DNA from 2 places in the Pseudomonas viridiflava genome. Region 1 is predicted to be linked to the other one. Evidence: predicted binding sites of a transcription regulator. Region 1 holds the regulator's gene; the other holds the start of a gene.
What was found. The regulator FliA, encoded in region 1, starts transcription of late flagellar genes. The targets are predictions, from matches to a motif close to CTAAAGTTTNNNNNNNNNNNGCCGNTAA.
Positions count from the first base shown of each region.

Region 1 (6,284 bases):
GCTTGAGGTAAAACAGTGGCAAGGCCTTGTCACGCACGATCACTACTTCCTGACCATCGACGACGTTGGTGGTCGACAGGTCCAGGTGGAAGATTTCGTTGACGTTGACCAGCGGGAAGGCAAAGGCCTGATTGCCCAGCATGACCATCAGGGTCGGCATGATCGCAAGCGTCAGCGGAACCTTGATGACGATCTTCGAACCCTGACCCTTGGTCGAGTAGATGTTGATCGAACCGTTGAGCTGGGAAATCTTGGTTTTCACCACGTCCATGCCCACACCACGACCGGACACGTCGGAAATCTCGGTCTTGGTCGAGAAGCCGGGTGCAAAGATCAGGTTGTAGCAGTCGGTGTCGCTGAGACGGTCCGCAGCATCCTTGTCCATGACACCGCGCTTGACGGCGATGGAGCGCAGCACGTTGGGGTCCATGCCCTTGCCGTCATCGGAGATGGACAACAGGATATGGTCGCCTTCCTGCTCGGCCGCCAGAATCACCTTGCCGCCGCGGGACTTGCCGGTGGCTTCGCGTTCTTCCGGGGTTTCGATACCGTGGTCGACGGCGTTGCGCACCAAGTGGACCAACGGGTCGGCCAGTGCCTCGACAAGGTTCTTGTCCAGGTCGGTCTCTTCACCCACCAGTTCCAGGATGATCTCCTTCTTGAGCTGGCGAGCCAGGTCACGAACCAGACGCGGAAAGCGGCCGAAGACTTTCTTGATCGGCTGCATGCGGGTTTTCATCACCGCGGTCTGCAGGTCTGCGGTTACCACGTCCAGGTTGGAAACGGCCTTGGACATGGCTTCGTCGCCACTGTTCAGACCCAGGCGAACCAGTCGGTTACGCACCAGCACCAGTTCGCCGACCATGTTCATGATCTCGTCCAGCCGCGCAGTATCGACGCGCACCGTGGTTTCGGCTTCTGTCGCGACCGGCTTTTCGCCAGTCGGGGCAGGAGCACGGGCGGGAGCAGGTGCAGCAGCCTTGGCTGGCGCAGGCTCGGCCTTCGCAGCAGGTGCAGGCGCCGCAGCGGGCTTGGCAGCAGGAGCCGGGGCAGCGGCCGCAGCAGGTGCGGGCGCCTTGGCCGCGATGGCCTCAGGCTCGAACTTGCCCTTGCCGTGCAACTCGTCCAGCAGGCTTTCGAATTCGTGATCGGTGATCTCATCCGAAGCTGCAGCCTTGGCCGTCACTGGAGCCTTGGCCACAACGGCCTCGGCAGCAACCGGCGCGACGACAGCAGCGTCGAACGACCCTTTGCCATGCAACTGATCCAGCAATGCTTCGAACTCGTCGTCAGTGATCTCGTCACTGGCCGGTGCGCTGCCGCCAGCCTTGGCCGCAGGGGCCGGTGCTGGAGCGGCATCGGCGGCAAACTTGCCCTTGCCGTGCAACTGATCGAGCAGGGATTCGAATTCCTGATCGGTGATTTCGTCGCTCGACGAGGCCTGAGCGGCCGGGGCCGCAGCAGGTGCTGCAATCGGCTTGGAGCCGTGCAGCGAATCGAGCAGCTGTTCGAATTCGTGGTCGGTGATGTCGTCGCCGCCAGCCGCCTCGGCAACCGGAGCAGGCACTTCAGTTGCCTCGGCCACAGGTTCAGGCTCGGCAACCGCATCATTGGATTGTGGTTCAGCCAGACGCGACAGCGCCGCCAGCAGTTCCGGCGTCGCAGGCGTCAGGTCAGTACGTTCGCGCACCTGGCCGAACATGCTGTTGACGGTGTCCAGTGCTTCCAGGACCACGTCCATGAGCTCGGAATCAACGCGCCGCTCACCCTTGCGAAGGATGTCGAACACGTTTTCGGCGATATGGCAGCACTCCACCAGCTCATGGAGCTGGAGGAAGCCGGCGCCCCCTTTTACAGTGTGAAAACCGCGAAAAATTGCATTGAGCAGATCAGCATCATCCGGTCGGCTTTCCAGCTCGACCAATTGCTCTGACAACTGCTCCAGAATTTCGCCGGCCTCTACCAGAAAATCCTGAAGGATTTCTTCATCGGCGCCGAAGCTCATGGGGGTGCTCCCTAAAATTAACCGTCAACAGACCTAGAAGCCGAGGCTCGATAGCAGATCGTCTACATCATCCTGTCCGGATACGACGTCTTCACGTTTATCGGCATGAATCTGCGGACCTTCACCCTTGGCGAGATGTTTTTTAGGATCTTTTTCTGCAAGGATGGATTCTTCGTCATGTTCGATGCCTGCGAAGCGATCGACATGGCTGGCCATGAGCACCAGCTTGAGCAAATTGCCTTCCACTTCAGTGACCAACTGCGTGACACGCTTGATCACCTGACCGGTGAGGTCCTGGTAATCCTGGGCGAGCAGAATGTCATTGAGGTGCGCGGAAACCTCGTGAGTTTCCTTCTCGGTACGCGTCAGAAAACCATCGACCCGCTTGGCGAGATCGCGAAATTCCTCGGCACCGATTTCGCGGCGCATGAAGCGCCCCCAGTCTTCACTCAACGCCTTCGCGTCGGCGCTCAGACCGTTCATGACCGGCGTGCTTTCCTCGACCAGATCCATGGTGCGGTTGGCCGCATTTTCGGTCAGCCGCACGACGTAACCCAGACGCTCGGTGGCATCCGTGATCTGCGATACCTCCTCGGCCTGAGGCATGTGCGGATCGATCTGGAAGTTGACGATTGCACTGTGCAGCTCACGAGTCAGCTTGCCCACTTCCTGATAAAGGCCGCGGTCGCGTGTCTGGTTGAGCTCATGGATCAGTTGCACAGCTTCGCCGAAACGACCTTTTTCAAGGCTGGTGACGAGTTCCTGCGCGTGTCTTTTCAGGGTCGACTCAAAGTCGGCCATCGAATCATTGTTATCCATAGCGCCCTCGCGGCATGCATCAGCTATTGACGCGTTCAAAGATCTTTTCGATCTTCTCTTTCAGCGCTTGAGCCGTGAATGGCTTGACCACGTAACCGTTCACCCCGGCCTGTGCAGCTTCGATGATCTGCTCACGCTTGGCTTCAGCGGTGACCATCAGCACGGGAAGGCTCTTGAGGCGCTCGTCCTGACGGACCTGGCGCAACAGATCGATACCGGACATGCCAGGCATGTTCCAGTCCGTCACCAGAAAGTCAAAGGCGCCGCTCTGCAGCATCGGCAGCGCGGTCAGACCGTCGTCCGCTTCCGATGTGTTGGTGAACCCCAGATCACGCAACAGGTTCTTGATGATCCGCCTCATCGTTGAGAAGTCATCAACGATGAGGATTTTCATGTTCTTGTCCAATTCGACCTCCAAGCAGTCTTTAACGCGTTCAGCACCTGAACACGCTGTTCACTCAATACTGGCACAGCACACCCCCGGCTGTACGAAACGACGACGGGCTTGGCAAAACGACAGGTACAGACCTGAACGAACAGCCCATCGAGGCACCGCCCGACAGGCTCCTGCCTTGTCTATCCTGTTACCACGTAACGCTCTGCACAGCCGGCTTGAAGCCAATGTGCGGACCAGGCCGCACCTTGACTGTCAACGCGCTCGCCACTCCCCCAAACGCCCTCGCAAACGAGCTGCGCACTGGCTGTGTAACTGACTGACCCGCGATTCGCTGACCCCCAGGACCTCTCCGATTTCCTTGAGGTTCAGCTCTTCGTCGTAGTACAGCGCCAAGACCAGACGCTCACGCTCCGGCAAATTGGCAATCGCATCGGCCAGGGCTGCCTGGAAGCGCTCGTCTTCCAGGTCCCGTGACGGTTCAAGCGAACCGCTGGCACCGTCCTCGTGCAGCCCTTCATGGTCGCCGTCCTGAAGCAGGTCGTCGAAACTGAAGAGGCGGCTGCCCAAGGTGTCATTCAAAATCCCGTAATAATCATCGAGACTCAACTGGAGTTCGGCAGCAACCTCGTGATCTTTAGCGTCACGTCCGGTTTTCGCTTCAATTGCGCGAATTGCGTCGCTCACCATGCGCGTATTGCGGTGGACCGAGCGAGGCGCCCAGTCACCCTTGCGCACTTCGTCGAGCATGGCGCCACGAATACGGATACCCGCATAGGTCTCGAAACTCGCACCCTTGGTGGAATCGTATTTGGTCGAGACTTCGAGCAGACCGATCATGCCGGCCTGAATCAGGTCCTCGACCTGCACACTGGCTGGCAGGCGAGCCAGCAGGTGATAGGCGATACGTTTGACCAGAGGCGCATAACGCTCGATCAGCTCGTACTGCGAATTCCGGGAAGCCTTGCTGTACATCTGATAGCCGCTCGCTGTCATTGGACAGGCCCCGCACTGGTCTGGTGAACGAGTCGTTCGACGAAGAATTCAAGGTGACCCCGTGGGTTGGCCGGCAACGGCCAGGTGTCGACCTTCTGGGCAATGGCCTTGAATGCCAGCGCGCATTTGGAGCGCGGGAAGGCTTCGTAGACGGCACGCTGTTTCTGAACGGCCTTGCGCACGCATTCGTCGTAGGGCACAGCCCCGACATACTGCAGCGCAACATCCAGAAAGCGGTCCGTGACCTTGGTCAGCTTGGCGAACAGATTGCGGCCTTCCTGAGGGCTCTGGGCCATGTTGGCCAGCACCCTGAAACGATTCATGCCGTAGTCGCGGTTGAGCAACTTGATCAGTGCGTAGGCATCGGTGATGGACGTCGGCTCGTCGCAGACCACCAGCAGGACTTCCTGCGCGGCGCGTACAAAGCTGACCACCGATTCACCAATGCCGGCTGCCGTGTCGATCACCAGCACATCGAGGTTGTCGCCAATCTCGCTGAACGCCTGGATCAGACCGGCATGCTGGGCAGGCGACAGATGAACCATGCTCTGGGTGCCGGAAGCGGCAGGCACGATGCGCACGCCGCCCGGCCCCTGGAGAAGCACGTCGCGCAACTCGCAACGGCCTTCTATGACATCGGCGAGCGTGCGTTTGGGTGTCAGCCCCAGCAGGACATCGACATTTGCCAGACCCAGATCGGCGTCAAGAAGCATGACGCGTCGACCGAGCTCAGCCAGGGCCAGTGAGAGGTTCACTGACACGTTAGTCTTACCGACGCCACCTTTGCCGCCAGTCACCGCAATAACCTGTACGGGATGCATGCTGCCCATGTTATTTCTTTACCTTGTCTTGCGTAGACCGAAGCCACATTGGGGGCTGCACGTTCGCGAACGAACAATGCCTGGCAGACCATCGATGCAGGGACATTCCAATAGTCTCCATCACTTAACCTACCCTTTTGCCAGGTGAGTGATAGAGGTCGGCAAACATATCAGCCATCGCTTCTTCGCTAGGCTCGTCCTGCATTTGCACGCTGACCGCGCGACTCACCAACTGGTGGCGACGCGGGATGTGCAAATCGTCAGGAATCCGTGGTCCGTCCGTGAGGTAGGCCACCGGCAATTCGTGACTGATTGCCAGGCTCAGAACTTCACCCAGGCTGGCGGTTTCATCCAGCTTGGTCAAAATGCATCCGGCCAGGCCACAACGCTTGTAACTGTGATAAGCCGCCGTCAGTACCTGCTTCTGGCTGGTTGTGGCCAGGACCAGGTAGTTACGCGACTTGATGCCACGACCCGCCAGGCTTTCCAGTTGCATGCGCAACGCAGGATCACTGGCTTGCAGCCCGGCGGTATCAATGAGGACCACACGCTTGCGCAGCAGAGGCTCAAGGGCCTGTGCCAGCGACTGACCGGGATCGACGTGAGTCACCGGCACGTTGAGGATGCGGCCCAGTGTCTTAAGCTGCTCCTGGGCACCGATGCGGAAACTGTCCATGCTGACCAGCGCAATGTTCTGCGCGCCGTATTTCAGTACATAACGGGCGGCCAGCTTGGCCAGCGTGGTGGTCTTGCCCATGCCGGCAGGACCGACCATGGCAATCACACCGCCCTCTTCCAGTGGCTCGACATCCGGCACGGCAATCATGCGCGCCAGATGGGCCAACAGCATGCGCCAGGCCTGACGAGGCTCGTCAATGTCCGGAATCATCGACAGCAGGTCACGCGACAGCGGGCCGGACAGGCCGACGCGTTGCAGGCGACGCCACAGGTTGGCCTGTTGCGGACGGCTGCCCTGCAACTGGGTCCAGGCCAGGGAACCGAGTTGGACTTCCAGAAGCTCGCGCAGACCGTTCAATTCGGAGCGCATCGATTCAAAGGCACGTTGACCGCCTGCAGGCTCGGCTGCAGGAGCCGGTGCGTAGGCAAACGGACGTGGCGGCTCTTCGAGTGTCGGCTCGATGTGGGTATCGGTCGCGCTGATCGACTTGCCGGAAAACAGCTGAAGATTGACCGAGGCATCGCTGTCGCTGCGGTTGTTCAGTTCAGCCTGGGCGGAGACGATGCGCGA
Region 1 is NZ_LT855380.1:1,907,196-1,913,479, reverse strand. Features, by position in the region: gene CFBP1590_RS09050 (chemotaxis protein CheA) at 1-2,005, opposite strand, end outside; gene CFBP1590_RS09045 (protein phosphatase CheZ) at 2,039-2,824, opposite strand; gene CFBP1590_RS09040 (chemotaxis response regulator CheY) at 2,844-3,218, opposite strand; gene fliA (RNA polymerase sigma factor FliA) at 3,474-4,214, opposite strand; gene fleN (flagellar synthesis regulator FleN) at 4,211-5,044, opposite strand; gene flhF (flagellar biosynthesis GTPase FlhF) at 5,160-6,284, opposite strand, start outside.

Region 2 (6,284 bases), 1.8 Mb from region 1:
GACATTGACGCGCACTGGCTGGAGTTCGAACTGACCGAAACCGCCGTCATGCGCCGCAGCGATCAGGTTCGGCAAACCATGGACGCCCTCGGACGTCTGGGTGTGCGTTTCTCGCTGGATGACTTCGGTACGGGTTACTCGTCCTTCATGCACCTCAACAGCCTGCCGATCACGCTGCTCAAGATCGACAAAAGCTTTGTCGGTGAAATGGAAACCCGCGAGGAAAACCGCAAGCTGGTGCATGCCATGATCAATCTGGCGCACAACCTGAGTCTGGAAGTGGTGGCCGAAGGTGTGGAAACGCCGGGGCAACTGGCGCTGTTGCGCGGTTTTGCCTGCGATCAGTTGCAGGGTTACCTGATCAGCAGGCCGCTGCCGATGCCACAACTGGTCGAATGGCTGAGATCGGACGCGAGTCGCTGTGAAGCGTCCCGCAGTCCCGCGTCTTCCTGACGCGTCAGCCCATCACTGTCTCGCCGACCGGGTGTTTGCGCAGCAACCTTGCGGTCTTCCATTCGAACACCCCGGTGAGCGCCACGGCCGAGCAAAGCAGACCCAGCGCCAGACCCCACCACACGCCCGGAGCCCCGCCGTTGGCGGAAAAGCCCAAGAGCCATGCGGCAGGCGCCGCGATCAGCCAATAGGAGAGCAGGCCGACCAGGAAGGTCGTGCGCGCATCCTTGAGTCCGCGAATCGCACCCATCGCAATGGTCTGTGTGCCGTCGAAGAATTCGAACCAGGCCGCAATGGCCAGCAACTGCACGGCCATGACCACAATGTCGGCGAACGCCGGGTCGTTGATGTCCAGAAACAGCCCGATGATCTGATGCGGTGCCAGCCAGAACAGCAGGCCGAACAAGAGCATCACCGTGCCGCCGAAACCAATCCCCAGACGCCCGGCGTTGCGGGCCATGAGCATGTTGCCAGCGCCATAGTGCTGACCGATGCGCATGGTCACGGCGTAGGAAATGCCGACCGGCACCATGAAAGCCATGGACACCGTCTGCAGCGCGATCTGGTGAGCCGCCATCTGGGTGCTGCCCATCGCGCCCATGCAGAACGCAGCAAAGGTAAACAGCCCGACTTCAACGGCGTAGGTGCCGCCAATCGGCAGGCCCAGGCGCCACAACTCGGCCAGATGGCTGCGTGAGAGCTTCGACAGCCCTTTGCGAATCGGATACGCCGCGTAGGCCGGGTGCCGACCGATGTGCAATGCCAGCGCAAGCGCCATGCAGTTGGTCACGATGGCCGTGACCAGTCCGATGCCCATCAGGCCCAGATTGGGCAGGCCGAACCATTGATGGATCAGCACGTAGTTGAGCAGGTAATTGGCGACGGCCCCGATCAGGCTGATGGTCATCACCGGCCGGGCGCGGCCGAGCGCGCTGGTGAAGCCGCGCAGGGCCATGAAGCTGAGCAGTCCGGGCAGGGCCAGCGGCAGGGTGATCAAGAATTGAGCGGCCATGTGCACGTTGGCTTCAGCCTGGCCGAATTGCAGCAGGATGGGTTCCAGATTCCACAGAATCAGCGCCGCTACCAACGCCATGCCCGAGGCCAGCCAGAGCCCGGCCTGCGTCAATCGGGCCGCGCCTTCGGTATCGCCTGCGCCGTGGCGAATGGAAACCAGCGTGCCGACAGCCGCCATCACGCCCACGCAGAAAAACGAGATGAAGTTATAAGTGGCCGCGCCGAGACCACCGCCAGCCAAGGCTTCAGGGCCGATCTTGCCCATCATCACCGTGTCGGTGAACACCATCAGCATGTGCGCCATCTGCGAGGCGATCAGCGGCCCGGCCAGACGCAGGATGATCCAGAGTTCTTTGAGGGCGGGCTGTTGCATGGTAACGATGCTCTACGGCGGAAGGACTGATGAGCCGCTTATTGTCGGCATTCAGGGTCAAAAGCACAAAGCGATAAAACCGATGCTCAGCATGACTAAAACTCATGTGAGCGTATTTACAGTACAGTGGCTGCCTGGTCGATAAGGAAAGCCTGCATGTCTCGTCGTCTCCCTCCTCTTTATGCGCTGCGTGCATTCGAAGCTGCGGCCCGGCACACCTCGTTCACCCGTGCTGCGGAAGAATTGTCCATTACCCAGAGTGCCGTAAGCCGGCACATCCGCACGCTGGAAGAGCACTTTGCCTGCCGATTGTTTCAGCGCAACGGGCGCAACCTGCAGCTGACCGAGTCGGCGCGGGCGCTGTTGCCGGGCGTGCGGGACGGCTTTCTGGCGCTGGAACGGGCATGCAGTACCCTGCAGACGGAAGAGGGCATTCTGCGCATGAAGGCGCCGTCGACCCTGACCATGCGTTGGCTGCTGGCGCGGCTCAGTCGCTTTCGTCATCTGCAGGCTGGCAATGAGGTGCAGTTGACCAGCGCCTGGATGGACATCGATGCCGTGGACTTTGCGCAGGAGCCGTTCGACTGCGCGATCCTGCTCAGTCACGGGCACTTCCCGGCCGACTGGGAAGCCACGCTGCTGTTTCCGGAATGGCTGATCCCGGTCGGCGCGCCGACCCTGTTGCAGGACCCGCCGTGGAACGTCGAGCGGCTGGCCAATGCAGAGTTACTGCACCCGACGCCGGATCGGCGTGACTGGCGCACCTGGCTTAACCGAATGGGATTGGCAGACAAGGTGTCGCTCAAGGGCGGTCAGGTATTCGACACGCTTGAGTTGGGGATGATTGCAGCAGCACGCGGCTACGGGGTGTCGATGGGCGATCTGTTGATGGTCGCGGAAGACGTCGCGCAGGCCCGATTGAGTCTGCCGTGGCGCACGGCGGTGGCGAGTGGCGAAAATTACTATCTGGTCTGGCCTCGTACGAGGCCCGGCGTAGAGCGGTTGCGGCGGTTGAGCGACTTTCTGCAGGCCGAAGTTCAGGCGATGGAATTGCCCTTAGTTGAAATTTTGCACTAATGCGCCTCGCATAGTGCGAAAATGCCATCTTTACTAATGCCCGCGCAAGATACTCAAGTATCGATCTTGTTGGCCGAAGCATTGCCTAAGAACCGTTTGTTCAAAACGGTACAACACCTAACTAACGTTTGCTGAACGATGAGCCAAGGATTCGGCGATAATCATTCGGTCTGGAGCCTTTATGTCCAAGCCCCGCACCCGGATTGCCACGCAACTCGGTATCGCCCTGGCAGTGATCCTGGCAGTCGTCATCAGTGGTAGCACGCTTTTTGCGTTGAGATCCCTGGATGCCTCCAATCTGGTCATCCGTGAAGAGCACATGTCCAGTGAAGCAAGACTGCTCGCCGATCAGCTCAACACCTTCCACAGCACCCTGCGTGACAGCACCCAGCGTCTAAGCGGCTTGTTTGAAAAGCGCTTTGCTGTTGGCCTGACCCTGCAGGCCGACAAACCGGTCACCGTGGCAGGCACTCAAACGCCCGGCCTGTTCCTGCGCGACACGGCGCTGAATAATGACTTCACCGAAGTGGACGAGTTCCGTCGGCTGACGGCCGGTGTGGCAACAATCTTCGTGCGCAGCGGCGATGACTTCATTCGTATCAGCACCTCGCTGAGCAAGCAGGACGGCACGCGCGCCATCGGCACGCTGCTGGATCGCAAGGCTCCTGCCTACGAGCGTCTGATGGCTGGCCAGGGCTATGTGGGTAAAGCCGTGCTGTTTGACCGTTACTACATGACCCAGTACAGCCCGGTTCGTGACAGCAGCGGCAAGATCATCGCCGCGCTGTTTGTTGGCTTCGATTACACCGACGCTCAGAAAACCCAGTTCGACGACCTGAAAAATTTCCGTATCGGCAGCACCGGTTCGCTGGCCCTTCTGGATGAAAAAGGCGCCTGGCTCGTTCCACCTGCTGGCATCCAGTCGCCCGAAAACGCCGCCAAAGCCGTTGCCGATCTGGCCAGCAAGCCGGGCAAGGCGGAGTTCTGGAATGACGGCAAAGAGGACATCTACAGTGTTGGCCAGCCGTTCGCGGGCGGGCCATGGACTGTCATAGCCAGCATGCCGGGCGATGAAATCAGCACCGTGACCTGGAACGTCGGCACGCAACTGGCTATCGGTAGCTTGCTGGCCATGCTCATTGCCGTCATCAGCGCCATCTGGCTGCTGCGCAGCAAACTGCGTCCGCTTTCCGAACTGGTCCGTCAGGCCGATGAGCTGGGCGCCGGTAATTTGAGCGTGCGCATGAACATCACCAGCAACGACGAAATCGGTCAGTTGTCGGGCAGCTTCAACAAGATGAGCGAAGCGCTTTCCTCGATGGTGTCGCATATCCGCATCGCCGCGCAGGAAGTCAGCACCCGTGCCCACGCACTGTCCGGTATGTCCGGCGGCGCTTACGAAGGCATGGAGCAGCAGTCCGGCGAGATCACCAGCATGGCGGGCGCGGTTGAAGAGTTCAGCGCAACATCGATGAACATTGCCGACAACATGGGCAACACCGAGCGACTGGCGCAGGAAAACGCGCAACAGACCCGTATCGGTCGTACCTCGATGGATGAAGCGTCCTCATCGCTGCAACAGATCGCCACTTCGCTGAGCAGCACCGCGACCGTGATCGACACCCTGGGCCAGCGTTCGCAGGAAATCGGCAGCATCGTCGGCGTGATCACCTCGATTGCCGACCAGACCAACCTGCTGGCCCTCAACGCCGCCATCGAGGCTGCACGCGCCGGTGAACAGGGTCGCGGTTTCGCCGTGGTTGCCGACGAAGTTCGCAGCCTGGCCTCGCGCACCCGCAAGGCCACTGACGAAATCTCCGGCATGATCGCCAGCATCCAGCAGGAAACCGGCAACGCCATCAGCACCATGCAACAAGGCAACGTGCTGATGCAGGAAGGCCTGTCGCTCAACGCCAAAGTCGCCTCGGCGCTGGCGCAGATCGACGAACAGAGCCGCTCCGCCGGTCATCAGTTCGCCGCGATCACCACAGCCACTCAAGAGCAAAGCAGCACCGCCACCATGCTCAGCAGCAACCTGCAAAGCATCGCCATGGCCAACAGTGAACAACGCGAAGTGGTCTCCAATCTGGCCATTACGGCTGAAGAGCTGAACTCGCTGGCGGGTGAGTTGCGTAAAGAGGTTGATCGGTTTCGGTGAGGGGTAGCTTGCGTCAACTCTGATGTAAACATGCCAGTGCTTTGCACTGGCATGTTCTTTTCAAGTTTGAAAAACAGTGCTCGAAAATCTGTGGGAACGAGCGATTTCAGCCGTTTGCGCCGATGACCTTGTCCACATACTGCTCCATGAACCAGTCGGGCATGTCCTCGACGCGGTATTGCAAATCAGTGCCTTCCGTTATCTCAGCAAGGCAGACAGATTTTTCGCCTGAATTATCGAAAATGTAAGCCCGGTTGGACGTTGAAACCGCAGAGGGAAGAAGCTCCAGAGAACGCTTGTAGCGCTGACGGATCTTATCTTCCGGTACCGGATGCCCGCCATCATCGACCCGGTTCGCTACTCGGTTGATATTTATTTCTACCGACTCTGTGGCCACGAAATACAAATAGGTTCGATAACCTCTCTGCTGTGCAAGCTTCATGAAGCTGACCTTGTCCGGGGATGACATGACGGTTTCAAACGTAAAGCTTTCCATGCGATCCAGCAGTTTGTGGCGAATGAAATCCGAAATCACAGAGGAGTAATAGGAATTCATGTTGACCGCACGGAAATCTATTCGCTGGCCTTCAAGTGAGATAGTTTTAACCTGCTCCTGCAACCCGGCTTTTTCGATCAGCGGATGTGTATCAAGGAATTCATGCAGTTTGGCTGCCGTGGTGCAGAGGTTAAACGTCGTCAAGTCGAGAAACCCGGTTGCCTTGACGCTTTTCTCGATGTCATCTGCATTGACGTACGTGGCAATGAGGTTGGGAGCTATCTGATCCTTGATTGTGCTTTTCCCTGAGCCATTCGGACCAGCAAATATGCGCAATCTAGGCATCGGCAGCCAATCGCTTGACCGTGATTATCTGGCCGACTGTCACCTTGCGCCGAGGCTTGGCCTTGGCAACGACTCGACTCGCACCGTCCGCTTTCGTCTCAACCACGTTCGAGCCCTGGACCCTTAGGACGCTGTGCCCGGCGGCCAGTGCACGAATATAGGCAGCATAGGTCGCCCCAGCAGCCATTTCAGGGATATGGGCTTCAAGGTTCTGGATAGCTTTTTCCGAGAGCTCGCTTGTTTTGACTTTAGTCATGATGATCCCCAGCTTTCGTTGCGAAGCAACAGGCTTCTTGCGCGTAGTCTAGCCGTAAACCTGTCCTCCCAGCAGGTGTTGCGATTGCTTTCATCCGGAGAGCGTATGATTC
Region 2 is NZ_LT855380.1:151,519-157,802, forward strand. Features, by position in the region: gene CFBP1590_RS00735 (putative bifunctional diguanylate cyclase/phosphodiesterase) at 1-453, shown strand, start outside; gene CFBP1590_RS00740 (NorM family multidrug efflux MATE transporter) at 458-1,840, opposite strand; gene CFBP1590_RS00745 (LysR substrate-binding domain-containing protein) at 1,997-2,917, shown strand; gene CFBP1590_RS28685 (methyl-accepting chemotaxis protein) at 3,099-5,075, shown strand; gene CFBP1590_RS00755 (ATPase) at 5,182-5,922, opposite strand; gene CFBP1590_RS00760 (hypothetical protein) at 5,909-6,172, opposite strand.
Region 2: CFBP1590_RS28685 (methyl-accepting chemotaxis protein) is a predicted target of FliA. The motif match lies at 2,970-2,997, and genes of this name have one in related genera.